DNA from 4 places in the Pseudomonas sp. NUPR-001 genome. Region 3 is predicted to be linked to each of the others. Evidence: predicted binding sites of a transcription regulator. Region 3 holds the regulator's gene; each other region holds the start of a gene.
What was found. Region 3 encodes FliA, which starts transcription of late flagellar genes. Its sites were predicted from a motif close to CTAAAGTTTNNNNNNNNNNNGCCGNTAA; they were not measured.
Positions count from the first base shown of each region.

Region 1 (3,129 bases), 3.0 Mb from region 3:
CCACCTTCATAGGAGATGTGCAGCAGGTTGGCGTCCATCGAATAAGGCGACTTCTTCTTGCCGTGACGCTCGATCGGAATACCGTGCTTCTCGGCATAATCCATCAGTTTTTCACGGGACAGCAGGTCCCATTCACGCCATGGCGCGATAACCTTGACGCCTGGCTTGAGCGCATAGGCGCCGAGCTCGAAACGTACCTGGTCATTGCCCTTGCCGGTAGCACCGTGGGAAATGGCATCGGCGCCGGTTTCATTGGCGATTTCGATCAGGCGCTTGGCGATCAGCGGACGAGCGATGGAAGTACCCAGCAGGTACTCGCCTTCGTAAACGGTGTTGGCGCGGAACATCGGGAATACGAAGTCGCGCACGAACTCTTCGCGCAGGTCGTCGATGTAGATTTCTTTCACGCCCATGGCCTGAGCCTTGGCGCGAGCCGGTTCGACTTCCTCACCCTGCCCCAGATCAGCGGTGAACGTCACCACTTCACAGTTGTAGGTATCCTGCAGCCACTTGAGAATCACCGAAGTATCAAGGCCGCCGGAATACGCCAGTACGACCTTTTTTACGTCCGCCATGCCATCACTCCACGGGGTTGTACGGAAAGCCGACGATTCTACCGGCCTTGCCGCAAAAATTACAGTGGGGCGACAGCTTGTGACGACAAAGCGACAGGAACTGTCGATAGCGCGACGGACGGTCGCAGGTCAGGACTTCACTGAAGGCTTGCCATTCTCCGCCTGAGCCGCAGGCGCCGCCGGGGTTTGCGGTGCTTTCTCCTGCGCCGTTTCCACAGGCGTCACGCGGTCGAGCTGAATGTTCACCCGACGATTGCGTGCGCGGTTGGCCGCCGAGTTGTTGGCCGCCAGTGGGTAGCGCTCGCCGTGGAAGCGCACCTGGATCTGCTCTTCAGGGATACCGTGCGCTTTGAAGTACTCCATCACCGCCAGCGCCCGCCGGCGAGACAGGTCACGATTGCTCAGGCGATTGCCACTGTTATCGGAATGACCATCGACCTCGATGTGGTTGACCGTCGGGTCGGCCTTGAGGAACGCCAGGATCACATCCAGGCGTGCCTTGGCATTGGCGTCCAGGTCAATACCACCGCCCGGAAAGCCAACCCGCGCCTGGCGTACCTGATCGTAGTTCATCGGCAGCAGCTTGGCGGCACACAGCTGATAGTCACCGTAGGCTTGGCTGAACTTCACCGGCAACACGCGCACTTCCATGGCACGCCCGGCCTCACCGGCGAAATTACGCACCACGGTGCTACGGCCATCGAGCAGACCATTGATCAGACGACTCGCCTGGCCTTGGCTACTGGTAAACAGTACGCCGCTGCGCGCCATGCGTACCGACCCCAGGTTGATATCGGCACGGCCAGGCTGCCACGGCGCCGCCGCAGCCAGCAACGCCGCTGCCCCGGTGCCCAGCACGTTGGTGCTCGAGCGCAATTGAAAGGTGGCCTGCTCACCGGCCCGACGCACGAACTCACCCGTACCAAAATCGGCAATCGGCTGGACCAGGCGGCATTCGAACTGATCGCCTTCGACCTTCCACTCAACATTCTCCAGACGGGTCTGGAAGGTGAGCGCTGTCGCCGGCAGGCAAACGAACACACTGAGCAGGGCTAGATAACGCTGGCGCACGGGCGGCTCCACAAATTTTTACGGCATACCCGCAGGCTATCGGTCAGGCGCGGCAAAACTTGATAGCGAGTGCTCGGCACCCGCTTTTCCGGTAGCATTCACCTTGAGTTCGACCCGCCTGGAATCCCCAATGTCCGACCGCCTGACCCTCCTGCGTCCCGATGACTGGCACATCCACCTTCGTGATGGTGCTGTGCTGCCCCACACCGTTGGCGACGTTGCGCGCACCTTTGCACGCGCAATCATCATGCCTAACCTGGTACCTCCCGTGCGCAATGCCGAAGAAGCTGGCGCCTATCGGGAGCGCATCCTGGCCGCCCGTCCGGCCGGCAGCCGCTTTGAACCGCTGATGGTGCTGTACCTCACCGACCGCACTCAGCCCGAGGAAATCCACGCGGCCAAGGCCACCGGTTTTGTGCATGCCGCCAAGCTCTATCCAGCCGGCGCCACCACCAACTCCGACTCTGGCGTGACCAGCATCGACAACATTTTCCCAGTACTTGAAGCCATGGCCGAAGTCGGCATGCCGCTGCTGGTACACGGTGAAGTGACCCGCAGCGAAATCGACGTCTTCGACCGCGAGAAGCTGTTTATCGACGAGCATCTGCGCCGTGTCGTCGAGCGCTTCCCAACGCTGAAAGTGGTGTTCGAACACATCACCACCAGCGATGCCGTGCAGTTCGTCAATGAGGCTCCGGCCAACGTCGGCGCCACCATCACTGCCCAGCACCTGCTGTACAACCGCAACCACATGCTGGTTGGCGGTATCCGCCCGCATTTCTATTGCCTGCCGATCCTCAAGCGCAACACCCACCAGGTGGCCTTGCTTGACGCCGCCACCAGCGGTAGCAGCAAGTTCTTCCTCGGCACCGACTCGGCACCGCACGCCCGTCACGCCAAAGAAGCAGCCTGCGGCTGTGCAGGGTGCTACACCGCCTACGCGGCGATCGAGCTGTACGCCGAAGCGTTCGAACAACGCAACGCCCTGGACAAGCTTGAAGGCTTTGCCAGCAAACACGGCCCTGACTTCTATGGCCTGGCGCGCAACACCGACACCATTACCCTGGTTCGCGACAGCTGGACCGCCCCAAGCAGCTTGCCGTTCGGCGAGCAAACCGTTATCCCGCTGCGCGCCGGTGAGCAACTGCGCTGGCGCCTGCTGGAGGAAACTGCGTGAGTGAAGATCTGTACGACGACCAGGACGGTCCAAGCGGTGGCCCCCGCCACCCGATGGCAGAGCGTTTTCGTGGTTACCTGCCGGTTGTAGTCGATGTCGAGACCGGCGGCTTCAACAGCGCCACCGATGCCCTGCTGGAAATCGCAGCGGTCACCATCGGCATGGATGAAAAAGGCTTCCTGTTCCCGGAACACACTTACTTCTTCCGCGTCGAGCCGTTCGAAGGCGCCAACATCGAGCAGGCAGCACTGGAGTTCACCGGGATCAAGCTGGATCACCCGCTGCGTATGGCGGTCAGTGAAGAGT
Region 1 covers NZ_CP197353.1:1,326,331-1,329,459, reverse strand. Annotated here, with positions in the region: gene ACP6KB_RS06150 (argininosuccinate synthase) at 1-575, opposite strand, end outside; gene ACP6KB_RS06145 (flagellar protein MotY) at 705-1,646, opposite strand; gene pyrC (dihydroorotase) at 1,777-2,823, shown strand; gene rnt (ribonuclease T) at 2,820-3,129, shown strand, end outside.
Region 1: a site for FliA is predicted at 1,683-1,710, ahead of ACP6KB_RS06145 (flagellar protein MotY). Genes of this name have one in related genera too.

Region 2 (3,129 bases), 330 kb from region 3:
GTACCGACGATGCACACGGTGGCGACCGGGTCGAAACCCAGCTGTACGCACAGCGGCACGAAGATCGCGGCAAGAATTGGCACGGTAGAGAACGACGAGCCGATACCCATGGTCACCAGCAGGCCCACCAGCAACATCAGCAGTGCGCCAACGCCTTTGCTGTGGTCGATCCAGAGCGCCGAGGTCTCCACCAGGCTCTTGACCTCGCCGGTAGCCTTCATCACTTCGGCAAAACCGGAGGCGGCAATCATGATGAAGCCGATCATGGCCATCATCTTCATGCCTTCGGTGAACAGGTCATCGGTTTCTTTCCAGCGCACGATGCCGGACACCGAGAAAATCAGGAAACCGGCCATCGCCCCGATGATCATCGAGTCGAGCCACAGCTGAATGATGAATGCCGCGGCAATGGCAACACCGGCCACCAGCAGGGTCAACGGGTTGTAGCGCACCGCCACCTGCTCGACCTGTTCGATTTTTTCCAGGTCGTAGACGCGCTTTTTGCGGTAGCTGAAAAACACCGCCAGCAGCAAGCCGAACAGCATGCCCGCCGCCGGGATAGCCATGGCATGGGTGACGTTGACACCACTGACATCCACGCCGCTGCGGCTGACGTTGGCCAGCAGGATTTCATTGAGGAAGATGTTGCCGAAACCAACCGGCAGGAACATATAGGGCGTTATCAAACCGAAGGTCATCACACAGGCCACCAGACGCCGGTCGATCTGCAGCTTGGTCAGCACATAAAGCAGCGGCGGCACCAGCAGCGGAATAAAGGCAATGTGGATCGGCAGAATGTTCTGCGAAGAAATGGCCACTACCAGCAGCAGACCGATCAGCAGCCATTTGACCTTACCGCCATCGGCGTGCCCCTGCTGGCCAACCATCGCCAGAATACGGTCAGCCAGGGCATGAGCCATGCCCGACTTGGCAATCGCCACGGCAAACGCACCGAGCAAGGCGTACGACAAGGCCACCGTGGCACCACCACCCAGGCCACCATTGAAGGCCTTGAGCGTGCCTTCGATACCCAGACCACCGACCAGCCCGCCCGCCAACGCACCGACGATCAAGGCAATCACCACATGCACGCGGGACAGACTCAAGATCAGCATGATGCCGACCGCGGCAATTACTGCATTCATTCCTGTGACCTCTAGAAACCAGACAAAAAGCGACCGACCCGGCGACAAACTACTTAAAAGCAGCGGCCGAGCGATAGGTATTGTTATGGAGGGCGCACACTCTGAAGCAGGCCCCTTCGCTTGTCAAAGCGCATTGCGCAACAAGCGTCGTAGGAATGAACGAAAACGACGCATTTAAATTGACTGTTTGAATAAAGAACGCGGCAAATCCGCCGATAACGTCGGCAGCCTCAATCTTTTTTGGATCATAGGACTTCGCCATGTCATTCAGACAGCTTTCCATTCAGTGGAAAATCACCCTGCTGGCCGGTTTGTGCCTGGCCAGCATCGTTACCCTGCTGGTGGGCCTTTCGCTGTACCGCATGGAGCACAGCTCGGAGCTGGTGAAAACCAGCAGCATGCAAATGCTCACCGAAGCGGCCCAAGGGCGCATCGAGTCCCAGGGTGAAGTCCAGGCCTTGAACATTCGTCGCCAATTCATGGACGCCTATCAGTACGGCGCCGGGTTCTCCCGTCAGGTGCTGTTCCTGCGTGAGCAGGCGGAAAAGCGCTTTCTCGATGCGTTCGACCTGCGCGAAGACCTGACCCGCCAGGTACGCGCCGCCCTGCAGGCCAACCCCGAACTGCTGGGGCTGTCGCTGGTGTTCGAGCCCAACGCGCTGGACAACAAAGACGAGCTGTTCGTTAACCAGGAAGAGCTGGGTAGCAACGAAACCGGCCGCTTTGCCCTGTACTGGTCACAACCGACCCCCGGCCAGCTGACCTCCATGGCCTTGCCGGAAAAAGACATGGCCGACACCAGCATTGGCCCGAGCGGCGAGCCGGCCAATACCTGGTCGGTGTGCCCACGCACCACCGGCAAAACCTGTGTCATCGAACCCTACTTCTACGAGATCGACGGCCAGCAAGTGCTGATGACCAGCATCGTGTTTCCGCTGAAAGCCGGCGACAAGGTGATTGCCACCCTGTCGATCGACATCAACCTCAACAGCCTGCAGGCCATGAGTCAGCAAGCCAGCCGCAACCTCTACCAGGGCCAGACCCAGGTCAGCATTCTCAGCCCGGTTGGCCTGCTGGCCGGCTACAGCCCGGACGCCAACAAGCTGGCGCAACGCATTGACCAGATCGACACCGAGAAAGGTGCGGAACTGGTTCGCCTGCTGGCCGACAGCACACCGCTGCACAGCATCCATCATAAGGAGCGCCTGAAAGTGCTGGCCTCCTTCGCGCCGATCCCTGGTGGCAAGTCATGGGGGGTGCTGCTCGATGTACCGGAAAGCGCCCTGACCGCCCCGGCCGAAACGCTCAAGCAGGAACTCGACCGCAGCAATACCAGCGGCACATTGATTGAGCTGGTGCTCGGCGCCGTGGCAGCCATCGTTGGCTTGCTGCTGATCTGGCTGATGGCACGCAGCGTCACCCGGCCGATCCTCGGTGTCGCGGCGATGCTCAAAGACATCGCCAGCGGTGAAGGCGACCTGACCCGCCGCCTGAACTACGACAAACGCGACGAGCTGGGCGAGTTGGCCGGCTGGTTCAACCGCTTCCTCGACAAGCTGCAACCGACCATTGCCGAGGTCAAGCGCTCGGTGCAGGCCGCGCGCGACACCGCCGACCAGTCTTCAGCCATCGCCAGCCAGACCAGCGCCGGCATGGAACAGCAATACCGCCAGGTCGATCAGGTTGCCACCGCGTCGCATGAAATGAGCGCCACCGCGCAAGACGTCGCTCGTAGCGCCGCACAAGCCGCTCAGGCCGCCCGTGAAGCCGATCAGGCAACACGTCAGGGGCTGGCCGTCATCGACCGCACCACCACCAGCATCGACACCTTGGCGGCAGACATGAGCACGGCCATGGCGCAGGTTGAAGGCCTGGCCGAGAACAGCGAGAAAATCGGCTCGGTACTGGAAGTCATCCGCTCGATCGCCGAGCAAACCAACCTGCTGGCACTCAACGCGGCCATTGAAGCGGCCCGCGCCGGTGA
Region 2 covers NZ_CP197353.1:3,951,561-3,954,689, forward strand. Annotated here, with positions in the region: gene ACP6KB_RS17900 (Na+/H+ antiporter family protein) at 1-1,145, opposite strand, end outside; gene ACP6KB_RS17905 (methyl-accepting chemotaxis protein) at 1,406-3,129, shown strand, end outside.
Region 2: a site for FliA is predicted at 1,337-1,364, ahead of ACP6KB_RS17905 (methyl-accepting chemotaxis protein). Genes of this name have one in related genera too.

Region 3 (3,129 bases):
ATCTTTCTCAGCGCGCAGCTGCTGGTGGTCATGTTCGATACCGGCAAAGCGGTCGACTTGACTGGCCATCAGCACAAGCTTGAGCAGATTGCTTTCTACTTCGGTGACCAGCGCGGTAACACGCTTGATCACCTGCCCGGTCAGGTCCTGATAGTCCTGTGCCAGGAGAATGTCATTGAGGTGACCGGCGACCTTGCGGCTACCCTCCTCGCTACGTTCCAGGAAACGGTCGATGCGGTGCATCAGCTCGCGGAACTCCGGGGCCGCCACTTCGCGGCGCAAGAATCGCTGCCAGTCGGTGCGCAGGTCACGGGCTTCATCGCTGAGCTCATGCAGCACCGGGGTGCTTTCCTCAACCAGATCCATCGTGCGGTTGGCCGCCCCTTCGGTCAGCTTGACCACATAGGACAGGCGCTCGGTGGCATCGGTGATCTGCGAGACTTCCTCGGCCTGCGGCATTTGCGGGTCGATCTGGAAGCTGACGATCGCGCTGTGCAGCTCTCGCGTGAGCTTGCCGACTTCCTGGTACAGGCCACGGTCACGGGTCTGGTTCAGCTGATGGATCAGTTGCACCGCGTCGCCGAATTTGCCGCGCTCAAGACTGTCGACCAGTTCGTGAGCGTGCTTCTTCAGTGTCGACTCGAAGCCGTCCAGTGATGAATGTGTTTGCTCCATAGCGCCCCCGTGGCGTGTCTTAGCTGTTGACGCGCTCGAAGATCTTCTCGATCTTTTCTTTCAGCACTTGCGCGGTGAACGGCTTGACCACGTAGCCATTCACACCGGCCTGGGCGGCTTCGATGATTTGCTCGCGCTTGGCTTCGGCAGTCACCATCAGCACTGGCAGGTGCTTGAGGCGCTCGTCGGCACGCACTTTGCGCAGCAGGTCGATACCCGACATGCCTGGCATGTTCCAGTCGGTGACGAGGAAATCGAAATGGCCGCTTTCGAGCATCGGCAGTGCAGTGTTGCCGTCATCCGCTTCCTGGGTATTGGTGAAGCCCAGGTCACGCAACAGGTTCTTGATGATCCGCCGCATCGTCGAAAAATCGTCGACGATGAGGATTTTCATGTCTTTGTTCAATTAGACCTCCAAGCAGTCTTTAACGCGTTCAGCGCTGAACGCGCATTCAATCAATTCGGGCACTACATTTCGCGACTGCATTGAACCTGCGTTCAACGCGCCCGCCATTCCCCCAGGCGACTGCGCAAACGCGCCGCGCACTGACTGTGCAACTGGCTGACGCGCGATTCGCTGACCCCCAGGACCTCACCGATTTCCTTGAGGTTCAGCTCTTCGTCGTAGTACAGCGCCAGCACCAGACGCTCACGTTCAGGCAAGTTGGCGATGGCATCGGCCAGCGCCGCCTGAAAGCGTTCGTCTTCCAGATCGCGCGAAGGCTCGAGCTGGACACTGGCGCCGTCCTCGTGCAGTCCTTCATGTTCGCCGTCCTGCAACAGGTCGTCGAAACTGAACAGGCGACTGCCCAAGGTGTCATTCAAAATCCCGTAGTAATCATCGAGACTCAATTGAAGTTCGGCAGCAACTTCGTGATCTTTAGCGTCACGGCCGGTTTTTGCTTCAATTGCACGAATCGCGTCGCTGACCATGCGGGTATTGCGGTGAACCGAACGCGGTGCCCAGTCCCCTTTACGTACTTCGTCCAACATTGCCCCGCGGATGCGGATACCGGCGTAGGTCTCGAAACTGGCACCCTTGCTCGCGTCGTATTTGTTGCTGACTTCGAGCAAGCCGATCATGCCGGCCTGGATCAGATCTTCCACCTGCACACTGGCCGGCAAGCGTGCCAGCAAGTGATAGGCGATACGCTTGACCAACGGTGCGTAACGCTCGATCAACTCATACTGGCCATCGCGCGAAGCCTTGCTGTACATCCGATAGCCGCTGGCGTTCATAGCACCGGTCCCGCGCTTGTCGGTTGCACCAGGCGCTCGACAAAAAACTCCAGATGACCACGCGGGTTGGCTGGCAGCGGCCAGGTATCGACCTTCTGAGCAATGGCCTTGAATGCCAACGCGCACTTGGAACGCGGAAAGGCTTCATAGACCGCTCGCTGCTTCTGCACCGCCTTGCGTACGCATTCGTCGTAAGGCACCGCGCCGACGTATTGTAGGGCGACGTCAAGGAAGCGATCCGTGACCTTGGTCAACTTGGCGAACAGGTTGCGCCCTTCCTGAGGGCTCTGCGCCATGTTCGCCAGCACGCGGAAACGATTCATACCGTAATCGCGGTTGAGCAGCTTGATCAGCGCATAGGCGTCGGTGATCGAGGTGGGCTCATCGCACACCACCAACAGCACCTCTTGCGCCGCACGGACAAAACTGACTACCGAGTCACCAATACCCGCAGCGGTATCGATCACCAGCACATCGAGGTTGTCGCCGATCTCGCTGAACGCCTGGATCAGGCCGGCATGTTGGGCAGGCGCCAGGTGCACCATGCTCTGCGTGCCCGAGGCCGCCGGCACGATGCGTACACCGCCGGGCCCCTGCAGCAGCACGTCGCGCAGCTCGCAACGGCCTTCGATGACGTCGGCCAGGGTGCGCTTGGGCGTCAGTCCCAGGAGAACGTCGACGTTGGCCAGGCCCAGGTCGGCATCGAGCAGCATGACCCGACGGCCAAGCTCTGCCAGCGCCAATGACAAATTCACCGACACATTGGTCTTGCCGACGCCACCTTTACCGCCGGTTACGGCGATCACCTGTACGGGATGCATGCTACCCATGTTTGCTTATTACCTTGTCTTGCTTAGACCGAGGCCACATGACCGGCTGCGCTTTCAACACCTGAAAAATGCCTGGCAGTCCATCAATGCAGATACTTTGCAACGTCTTCACAATCACCTCAGCCAACTCGCTTGCCGGGGCTGTGGTAGAGATCAGCGAACATATCGGCCATCGCCTCTTCGCTGGGCTCGTCTTGCATCTGCACACTCACTGCGCGGCTAACCAACTGGTGGCGGCGCGGCAGGTGCAGGTCGTCAGGAATGCGCGGACCATCGGTTAGATAGGCCACAGGCAGTTCGTGACTGATCGCCAAGCTCAGGACTTCCCCGAGGCTGGCCGTTTCATCAAGCTTGGTCAGGATGCACCCGGCCAGCCCACAGCGTT
Region 3 covers NZ_CP197353.1:4,284,544-4,287,672, forward strand. Annotated here, with positions in the region: gene ACP6KB_RS19495 (protein phosphatase CheZ) at 1-675, opposite strand, end outside; gene ACP6KB_RS19500 (chemotaxis response regulator CheY) at 695-1,069, opposite strand; gene fliA (RNA polymerase sigma factor FliA) at 1,174-1,914, opposite strand; gene fleN (flagellar synthesis regulator FleN) at 1,911-2,744, opposite strand; gene flhF (flagellar biosynthesis protein FlhF) at 2,864-3,129, opposite strand, start outside.

Region 4 (3,129 bases), 1.2 Mb from region 3:
GGTGTCGGTTCAGACTTCACTTCCGGGTTGATGGTTTTTTCCGGAGCGAGCTGCGGCGAGCCGCCCAGGTCAATAATGTAGGGCGTGCCGCTTTCAGAAAAACCGATCGGGTCTTTGAAGTAGCCGGCGATAGCGATCTTCTGTTCCGGCGTGGCCGTGGACATCAGCCAGAGCACCAGGAAGAACGCCATCATCGCCGTGGCGAAGTCGGCGAAGGCGATTTTCCAGGCACCACCGTGGTGGCCGTCGCCAAAGCGCTTGACGCGCTTGACGATAATGGGCTGATTGTTCTCCATGACTTAGCGACCGCGAACCGCTTGTTCCAGCTCGGCGAAGCTCGGACGGTGGCCTGGGTACAGCACCTTGCGCCCGAATTCCACGGCCAGCGACGGTGGCATGCCGGAAGCCGAGGCCACCAGCGAAGCCTTGATGGCTTCGTAAACGTTGAGCTCTTCCTTGGCGTCCTGACGCAGGCAGGTAGCCAGCGGGCCGAAGAAGCCATAGGCCGCCAGAATACCGAAGAAGGTACCTACCAGCGCCGCACCCACGTGCAGGCCGATGGACTTCTGGTCGCCGTCACCCAGCGAGGCCATGGTCACCACGATACCCAGTACCGCCGCGACAATACCGAAACCTGGCATACCGTCAGCGATGCCTGTCACCGCATGGGAGGGGTGCTCAAGCTCTTCCTTCATGCTCAGCAGCTCCATGTCGAACAGGCCTTCAAGCTCATGCGGAGCCATGTTGCCGGTGGACATGATGCGCAGGTAATCGCAAATGAACGCGGTCATGCGCTCATCGCCCAGCACTGCAGGGTATTTGGCAAAAATCGGACTGGCAGCGGCGTCTTCGATATCGGCTTCGATCGCCATCATGCCTTCACGCCGGCTTTTGTTGAGGATCTCGTAAACCAACCCGAGCACCTCGATATAGAAGGTGTGGGTAAAGCGCGTACCAAACATTTTCAGCGACTTTTTGATTACATGCATGGTCATGTAACCAGGGTTCGCCTGCAAAAACGCACCAAAGGCCGCACCACCGATAATCAGCACCTCAAAAGGCTGGATCAGTGCAGCAATTTTGCCGTGGGACAGAACATATCCGCCGAGCACACTCGCGAATACGACGATGATGCCGATAATTTTAGCCATAGATTGAAAGCACTTACTGTCGTGGTCAGGGTCGTGGGCGGAAGTTAATAAAACTCTTCTTCTACTTATCGGCAGATCTGCGCCAGACTATAGTCAGTCAAGGCGAAAAGCCAGTTCGGCCCCCTCAGCATGCCAATTGAAACCATCGTGCCAGATCAAACACCAAAAACACTCGATGCCTGGGTCAAACTTCTCGATAGCGTACGACTGCCTGTTCCCCAGGCCAGTTACGAGCGCGTCAACGCCGCCATTGCCGACAGCCGCCGCTCACTGCGTGATATCGCGGAGATAATGCAGAGCAGCCCAAGCCTGGTGCTCAGCGTGATGCGCGAGGCCAACCATCACACCAACTCCAGTATTGGCGAGCCGGCCGAAAGCCTTGAAATAGCCCTGAACCGTCTGGGCCTGGCGCGCACAGCAGCGCTGCTGGAACGTTTGCCTGCGCTCCCAGAAGCCGACATTTCACCAGCCCTGCGCCAGTTGCAACTGGTCAGTCAGCACGCCAGCCAGCAAGCCAATGGCCTGTTCGCCAGCCGTCTGGCGCGACTCTGGCAGGAAATCCACTGGGGCAGCCTGTTGTTTCTGTCACCACTGTGGCCTTTGGCCCTGACTTACCCCAAGCACATTGAGGCGTGGGAACTGCGGGTGGTACACAAAGGTGAGTCGGCACAACAGGTAGAACTGGAGTTGTTTGGCGTACGGGTGCTGAGCTTGTGCAAGGCACTGGCCGAACACTGGCGCCTGCCGGATTGGGTCACTCGCGGCTACCACCTGCTGCAGGATGAACAACGCTTTCTGGCCCAGGCGCTGCACATCGCTCGCGAACAAAACAGCCTGCGCCAGCAACAACACCTGGACGAACACCCGCACCTGCGCCGCTGGTTCAATCAACCGGCCAACACCGTACTGCTGGCCAACGGCCTGGCGCTGGCGGCGCAAGTGGGCTGGACCAGCCCTCACGTTCGGCGCTGGCAACTATTGATCAGTCTGTATCTGCAGGTTGGCGTAGACGATGTTCAACAATTAACGCACCAGCAAGCGGCAAGCAGCGCTCGCCAGCATGCATGCAAGGATCTGTTTCACCCGGCCGAAGCGTTGCTCTGGCCCTGGCAACAACGCCGCCGTCACCCTGGGCAGATCGCACCGCCACCGCCCTCGGCCCAGGCGTTGGGCACCTGGCGCAAGCTCTGTGCCGAACTGCTGACTGAGCCCAGCCCCTTCAGCAACGCCATCCACCTGGCCACCCTGGCGCGTGATGCCCTGGTAGCCTGCGGCATGCAGCGGGTCGTACTGCTGATGACCGATAAATCACTGACGCAGTTGCGGGTGCAACAACTGGCTGGCGTACCGACAGAGGCGTCGAGCCTGGTGTTAGCCATCGAGCACAGCAAACTGCTCCAGCGCTTGATGAGCAGTGCCGCGCAGTTACGCCTGACACCCGAAAACCATGCGCAATTTTCCGCCCTGCTGCCGCCGCAGCTTCGCGCGCTGTTTCGCAGCGAGCACGTCTTGCTGCGCTCACTGTCGAGCAATGGTCGGGTGGTGATGCTGGTCATTGCCGATCAAGACGCCAAGCCGCTGACCGACATCAGCGTGCAGGCCTTCGGCAAAACCGCGCAATGTATCGAACGAGCCTTGACCGCCTTCAGCAACCGCAGCGCCTGACCCATGCGCTACAATCGCCACCCCTGCTCTACTCTGGAGACTCTGGATGACTGACTTTTCTGGCTTGCCCCTGGTAATCGAGCCGGCTGACCTGCAAGCCCGGCTGGATGTACCCGAGTTGATCCTGGTAGACCTGACCAGTGCCAATCGCTATGGCAGCGGTCATGTTCCAGGGGCACGCTTCGTTGACCCCAAGCGCACGCAATTGGGCCAACCACCGGCACCGGGCCTGCTTCCGGCCAAGGCCGATCTGGAAAAACTGTTCGCCGAACTCGGCCACAACGCCAACGCGGTGTATGTGGTGTACGACGAC
Region 4 covers NZ_CP197353.1:5,491,570-5,494,698, forward strand. Annotated here, with positions in the region: gene motB (flagellar motor protein MotB) at 1-296, opposite strand, end outside; gene motA (flagellar motor stator protein MotA) at 300-1,151, opposite strand; gene ACP6KB_RS25255 (HDOD domain-containing protein) at 1,281-2,816, shown strand; gene ACP6KB_RS25260 (rhodanese-like domain-containing protein) at 2,863-3,129, shown strand, end outside.
Region 4: a site for FliA is predicted at 1,217-1,244, ahead of motA (flagellar motor stator protein MotA). Genes of this name have one in related genera too.